Regions from separate parts of the Micromonospora echinaurantiaca genome, predicted to be linked through region 2. Evidence: riboswitches for the same ligand, from Rfam matches in the RefSeq annotation. Region 2 holds a riboswitch; the other holds the start of a gene.
The links. Region 2 has a riboswitch for cobalamin ahead of GA0070609_RS08005 (acyl-CoA thioesterase). Riboswitches for the same ligand answer to the same signal wherever they lie in the genome.
Positions count from the first base shown of each region.

Region 1: it holds a riboswitch for cobalamin, as region 2 does, so the genes downstream of both, cobN (cobaltochelatase subunit CobN) here and GA0070609_RS08005 (acyl-CoA thioesterase) in region 2, are expected to answer to the same signal.

Region 1 covers NZ_LT607750.1:2,789,969-2,793,171, forward strand. The annotation lists gene cobN (cobaltochelatase subunit CobN) at 1-2,071, opposite strand, end outside; cobalamin riboswitch at 2,400-2,529, opposite strand; gene GA0070609_RS12845 (MBL fold metallo-hydrolase) at 2,641-3,203, shown strand, end outside.
Region 2 covers NZ_LT607750.1:1,741,092-1,744,294, reverse strand. The annotation lists gene aceB (malate synthase A) at 1-1,442, shown strand, start outside; cobalamin riboswitch at 1,588-1,803, shown strand; gene GA0070609_RS08005 (acyl-CoA thioesterase) at 1,988-2,434, shown strand; gene GA0070609_RS08000 (LysE family translocator) at 2,438-3,061, shown strand; gene GA0070609_RS07995 (GNAT family N-acetyltransferase) at 3,058-3,203, opposite strand, start outside.

The DNA of each region.
Region 1 (3,203 bases), 1.0 Mb from region 2:
GTAGCGCGTACCGGCCACCCCAGACCTGCGGGGCGCGCAGCACGGCGAGGACGAGGTTGGCCCGGGGTTCGCCGGTCGGCGCGGCGGCGAGCACGTGCAGCCCGTCGCGGATCTGCACGTCCTTGACCTCGCACAGGTAGCCGTCGAGGTGCAGCACGAAGTCGTCGAAGTCGTCCTCGCCGGGCATCTGCTCGGTGTGCAGGTCGTGGTGCAGCTCGGCGGCGCGCACGAGTGCCCAGATCTGCGCCCGCACGGTGGGCACCTTGGCCGGGTCGAGGGCCTGCACGGTGGCGTACTCGTCGAGCAGTTGCTCGAGCCGGGCCAGGTCGCCGTACGTCTCGGCGCGGGCCATCGGCGGCACCAGGTGGTCCACGACCACGGCGTGCGCGCGGCGCTTGGCCTGGGTGCCCTCGCCGGGATCGTTGACGATGAACGGGTAGACCAGCGGCAGGTCGCCGAGGACGGCGTCGGGGGCGCACCCGGCGGCCAGGCCGAGTCCCTTCCCGGGCAGCCACTCCAGGGTGCCGTGCTTGCCCAGGTGCACCACCGCGTCCGCGCCGAAGCCGCCGTCGGCGACCGGCGCCGCCAGCCAGCGGTACGCGGCCAGGTAGTGGTGGCTGGGCGGCAGGTCCGGGTCGTGGTAGATGGCGATCGGGTTCTCCCCGAAGCCGCGCGGCGGCTGGATCAGCAGCACCACGTTGCCGAACCGCAGCCCGGCCAGCACGATGTCGCCGCCGTCGGTGTACAGCTCGCCGGGTGGTTCGCCCCAGTGCTCGCGCATTCGTTCGCGCAGCTCGGCGGGCACCTGGTCGAACCAGCGGCGGTAGCGCTCGCCCGGCACCCGGGCCGGCGCGGCGGCGAGCTGCTCCGGGGTGAGCCACTCGACGTCGTGCCCGCCGGCGGCGATCAGGGCGTGGATGAGCGCGTCCCCGTCGTCCGGCGGTGGCGCGTCGCCGAGGTGGTAGCCGGCGTCGGCGAGCGCGGCGAGCAGCCGGACCGCCGAGGCGGGGGTGTCCAGGCCGACCGCGTTGCCGACCCGGGAGTGCTTCGTCGGGTACGAGCTGAGCACCACCGCCACCCGCTTGCGCGCGTTCGGCAGCCGGCGCAGCCGGGCCTGCCGCACCGCGATGCCGGCCACCCGGGCGGCGCGTTCCGGGTCGGCGACGTAGCCGGAGAGCCCGTCGGCGTCGATCCGCTTGAACGAGAACGGCACGGTGATGATCCGGCCGTCGAACTCCGGCACCGCGACCTGCATGGCGGCGTCCAACGGGGACAGTCCGGCGTCGCTGCCCGCCCACTGCTGCCGGGTGCTGGTGAGGCAGAGCGCCTGGATCACCGGCACGTCGAGGGCGGCGAGCGCGCCCACGTCCCAGGCGTCCTCGTCGCCGCCACCGGAGGCGTCCGCGGCGACCGTGCCGCCGGCCGCGAGCACGGTGACCAGCAGCGCGTCACAGCCGGCCAGGAGGCGCAGCGGACCGGCGTCGGCGGTGAGCCCGCGCAGCGAGCCGCAGAAGACCGGCAGCGGGTTGCCGCCGGCGGCGTCGACCGCGGCGGCGAGGGTGTCCACGAAGGCGGTGTTCCCGGCGAGGGCGTGCGCCCGGTAGAAGACGATGCCGACGGTCGGCCGGTCCGGGTCGGCGGGGTGCTCGCCGTACAGCCCGTGGGCCGGGGTGGGTGCGGGTGGGGCGAAGCCCTCGCCGGTGAGCAGCACGGTGTCGGAGAGGAACCGGGCCAGCTGGGCGAGGTTGGCCGGCCCGCCCTCGACCAGGTAGGCCAGTGCCTCGGTGGCCACTCCGGACGGCACGGTGGAGGCGGCCATCAGCTCGGCGTCCGGCACCGGCTCGCCGCCGAGCACCACCGTCGGCACGCCGGAGGCGAGCACCGCGGCCAGGCCGTCCGGCCACGCCTGCCGGCCGCCGAGCAGGCGTACGACCGCGAGGTGGACGCCGTCGAGCAGCGCGGGTACGGCGTCGACGGCGACCCGGGCCGGGTTGGCCAGCCGGTAGTCGGCGCCGCTGGCCCGGGCGGCGAGCAGGTCGGTGTCGGCGGTGGAGAGCAGCAGGATGCGCACGGGTGACTCCGGACAGTGACGCCCACCCGGTCGACGGCGGCGGCCGGGCACGGCGGGGCGGGTGCTGGTTCAGCGGGCAGGCGCCGCCGGCGACCGGTTCACCGGCGGCAGGCCGGTACCGGGCGGCAGCGTGCGGAACTCAGCGGTGAACGGCGGGGCGGCGGCCCGGGGCGGGCGCGGCGGCGCGGCGGCCCGCAGCGGGGCGGGTGGGCGCGGGTGCGCGGTCGCGGCCGGGCCGGGTGCGGCGATGGCCGTCGACAATGGAGACGCGGTGCGTCATCGGGTCCTCCTCGGGTGTCCACGCCCTGGGGTCAACTCCCGACGGCCGAAGTATCCTGGCTCCCGGATCGACGCTCACCCCCGGCCTTCCAACCGCGCACGCACGGCCGTGGCTCACGAGGGGGGATCGCTCCCCGGTGACAGTGGCGGGACCGCGCCGGAATCGCACCGGCTTCCTTCACTGCCGTCAGGCCGGGAATGCTGCCACACCGGCGTTGCGCCGGTCAACGCGCCCTCGGGATACCTCGCCCGACGTCGACGCGCACCCGAGCCGACCCTCAAGCTCCACTGTGATCCCACCTGCCCGGCGGCGCGCCCGCGAACGCCGCCGCCTAGGATCGGGCCACGACCAGCCGCGTCGCGTTCGAGGAGGTGCCGCCATCACCGACATCACCGACATCACCGACATCAGGTTCGAGCACCTTGCCGGCCGGGTCTGGCGCTGCCCCGGCGACCCGGATCCGGCGGCCGTGCAGGCCGGCGTCGCGCTGGTGGCCGACGACCGGGGCAGCGTGCTGATCGACGCCGGGCAGAGCCCCGCGCACGCCCGGGAGATCCAGGCCGCGCTGCGCGCCGCCGGGTTGCCGCCACCACGCTGGCTGGTCTACACCCACCACCACTGGGACCACGTCTGGGGCGCCTGCGCCTGGCCCGGCGTGGAGATCGTCGGGCACGTCACCGGCGAGCGGCTGCTGCGCGCGGAGGCCGACCGGCCGTGGAGCCACCGGTACCTGCGCGAGCAGGTGCGGGCCAACCCCCGGCTCGGCCCGAGCTTCCGGGCCCGGGCGCTGGCGGTCGACTCGTGGGACGACTTCGCGGTGCTGCCGCCCACCCGGACCTTCACCGACGAGTT
Region 2 (3,203 bases):
ACTTCCTCCCGGAGACCGCCGGGATCCGCGCCGACCCCACCTGGCGGGTGGCCCCGCCCGCACCCGGTCTCGTCGACCGGCGGGTCGAGATCACCGGACCCACCGACCGCAAGATGACCGTCAACGCGCTCAACTCCGGCGCCAAGGTGTGGCTCGCCGACTTCGAGGACGCCACCGCCCCGACCTGGCACAACGTCATCAGCGGGCAGCTCAACCTGATCGACGCCCTGGACCGGCGGATCGACTTCACCGACCCGCGTGGCAAGCGGTACGCCCTCGGTGAGGAGCTGGCCACGATCGTGGTCCGGCCGCGCGGCTGGCACCTCGTGGAGAAGGGAATCGCGGTGGACGGCCGGCCAATCTCGGCCAGCCTGGTCGACTTCGGGCTCTACCTCTTCCACTGCGCCCGACGGCAGCTCGACGCCGGCGCCGGGCCCTACTTCTACCTGCCGAAGCTGGAGGGCCACCGCGAGGCGCGGCTGTGGAACGACATCTTCGTCTTCGCCCAGCGGTACCTGGGCCTGCCGCAGGGCACCATCCGGGCCACCACCCTGATCGAGACCATCACCGCCGCCTTCGAGATGGAGGAGATCCTGTACGAGCTGCGCGAGCACTCGGCGGGGCTCAACGCCGGACGGTGGGACTACATCTTCAGTGTCATCAAGAACTTCGGGCAGTGGCCGGACTTCGTGCTGCCGGACCGGTCCGAGGTCACCATGACCGTGCCGTTCATGCGCGCCTACACCGAACTGCTCGTCTCGACGTGTCACCGGCGCGGGGCGCACGCCATCGGCGGGATGGCCGCGTTCATCCCCAGCCGGGACCCGGAGGTCAACGAGGTGGCCCTCGGCCGGGTGCGGGCGGACAAGCGGCGGGAGGCCGGCGACGGGTTCGACGGCTCCTGGGTCGCCCACCCGGGCCTGGTCGACACCTGCCGGGCGGAGTTCGACGCGGTGCTGGGCGAGCGGCCGAACCAGCTCGCCCGGCTCCGGGACGACGTCAGTGTCACCGCCGCCGACCTGCTCGCCGTCGACAAGACCCCGGGCCAGGTCACCGCCGCGGGACTGCGGTCCAACATCGCGGTGGCGCTGCGCTACGTCGACGCCTGGCTCGGCGGCACCGGCGCGGTGGCGCTGTGGAACCTGATGGAGGACGCCGCGACCGCCGAGATCGCCCGCTGCCAGGTCTGGCAGTGGCTGCACCACGGCACTCCGCTGGCCGACGGCGGCTGCGTGACGGAGGACCTGGTCCGATCGATCCTCGCGGCGGAACTCACCGCCCTGACCACGGGACGCGAAGGCACCGAGCGGGACCGCGCCGAGCAGGCCGCACGGATCGTCGAGGACACCGCCCTCGGCGAGGACCTGCCGGCGTTCTTCACCACCGGTGCCTACGCCCGGTACCTCCGTCCGAACCGGAAGCCCGACCTGTCGGCCGGCTGACCGCGGTCGGCGCCCGCGCCGGAGCCGGGAAGGTCCCTTCGGACCTTCCCGGCTCCGGCCGGTGCTCCGATTCGGCTCGGCCGGGTGCCGGCCCGAATCACCCTTGCCAGCGCCCGCGATGGAGGCAGAGCGTCGTCGATCGAATAGGCTGTCACCCGGCGCTGGTTCGCCCGGCCGGGTTCGGCCGGGCGTCGTAAGAGGGAACCCGGTGCAAGTCCGGGACTGCCCCGCAGCGGTGAGTGGGAACGACCGCCGTCACCACGCACTGGACCGCGAGGTCTGGGAAGCGACGGCCAGTAGGAGACCGGCACGCCCGGTCGCGCCCGCGAGTCCGAAGACCTGCCCGCGCTGCGCACACGAGGTGTGTGCGCTGCCGTCGACCTCGCGGGTGGGTCGGGCGGGTGACGCGCCACGAGCGTGTTCCTCGACGTGCGCGCCGGCGGGATCGACGGTGTGCTTCCCGAGGACGGACTACCGCTGTGCACGACACCACCACCATCGCCGGCCGACCCCCGTCGGCGTCGCACCTGACCCTGTCGCAGATCATGGACCAGCACCACACCAACCTGATGGGCACGGTCCACGGCGGCCGGATCCTCAATCTCATCGACTCGGTCGCCGGGGTGGTCGCCGCGCGGCATTCCGACGGGCCGGCGGTCACCGCCGCGATCGACGAGACCGCGTTCCTGCGCGCGGTGCGGGTCGGCGACGTGGTCCACGTCGACGCCCGGATCACCTGGGCCGGCCGCAGCTCGATGGAGGTGGCCGTCAAGGTGACCGCGGACCGCTGGGACCGCGCGGTGCCACCCACCGACGTGGCCACCGCGCACCTGGTCATGGTCGCCATCGACGACGCCGGCCAGCCCCGCACCGTCCCGCCGCTGCTGCCGCAGACCGACGGCGACCGGCGCCGCTACCGCGAGGCGGAGATCCGCCGCGAGCACCGGCTGGCACTGCGGCAGGCCCTGCTCGACGGGGCCGGGGAGGGCTGAGGGATGCTCGGTGTGTCCGCGGCGACCCTCGCCGGTTACCTCGCCGCCATCGTCGTGCTCATGGTCACTCCCGGTCCGGACATGATGTTCGTCCTGGCCAACGCCGCCCGCTACGGCACCCGCGCCGGGGTGGTCGCCGCGCTCGGCGTCGCCGCCGGGGAGGCGGTGCACGTCGCGGCGGTCGTCTGCGGTCTCGCCGCGCTGGTCTCGGCGTCGCCGGTGCTGTTCACCGCGATCCGCTGGGCCGGCGCGGCGTACCTGATCGTCCTCGGCGTACGGGCGCTACGCGGCGCCGGCGGTCCCGTCGACGCGGTGACGGAGCAGGGTGGCCGGGCCAGCCGGGCATTCCTGCGCGGGCTGGTGACCAACCTGCTCAACCCGAAGATGATCCTGTTCAGCGTGGCCTTCCTGCCCCAGTTCGTCGACCCGGCAGCCGGTGACGTCACCGCCCAGCTCGTCCTGCTCGGCGCGCTGTTCGTGGCGGTGCAGCTCGCCGTCGACATCGCCCTGGGCGCCGGCGCTGGGCGGCTCGCCGGCCGGTTGGCCGACGGCCGCTGGTCACGTCGGATCAACCGGATCTGCGCCGTCGCCTTCGTCGCGCTCGGGATCCGCCTGGCGGCCAGCTAGCGGATCGACGGGCTCACTCCAGGGTCGGGGTGGTCCGCCTCGAACCGGGCCCGGGTCAGGAAGGCGAGCTGGGCGCGCTTGTCCGGCATGTCGATCTCGGAGCCGAAGGTGAAGCCCTCGGACTCCAGGCGACGCAGGGCCA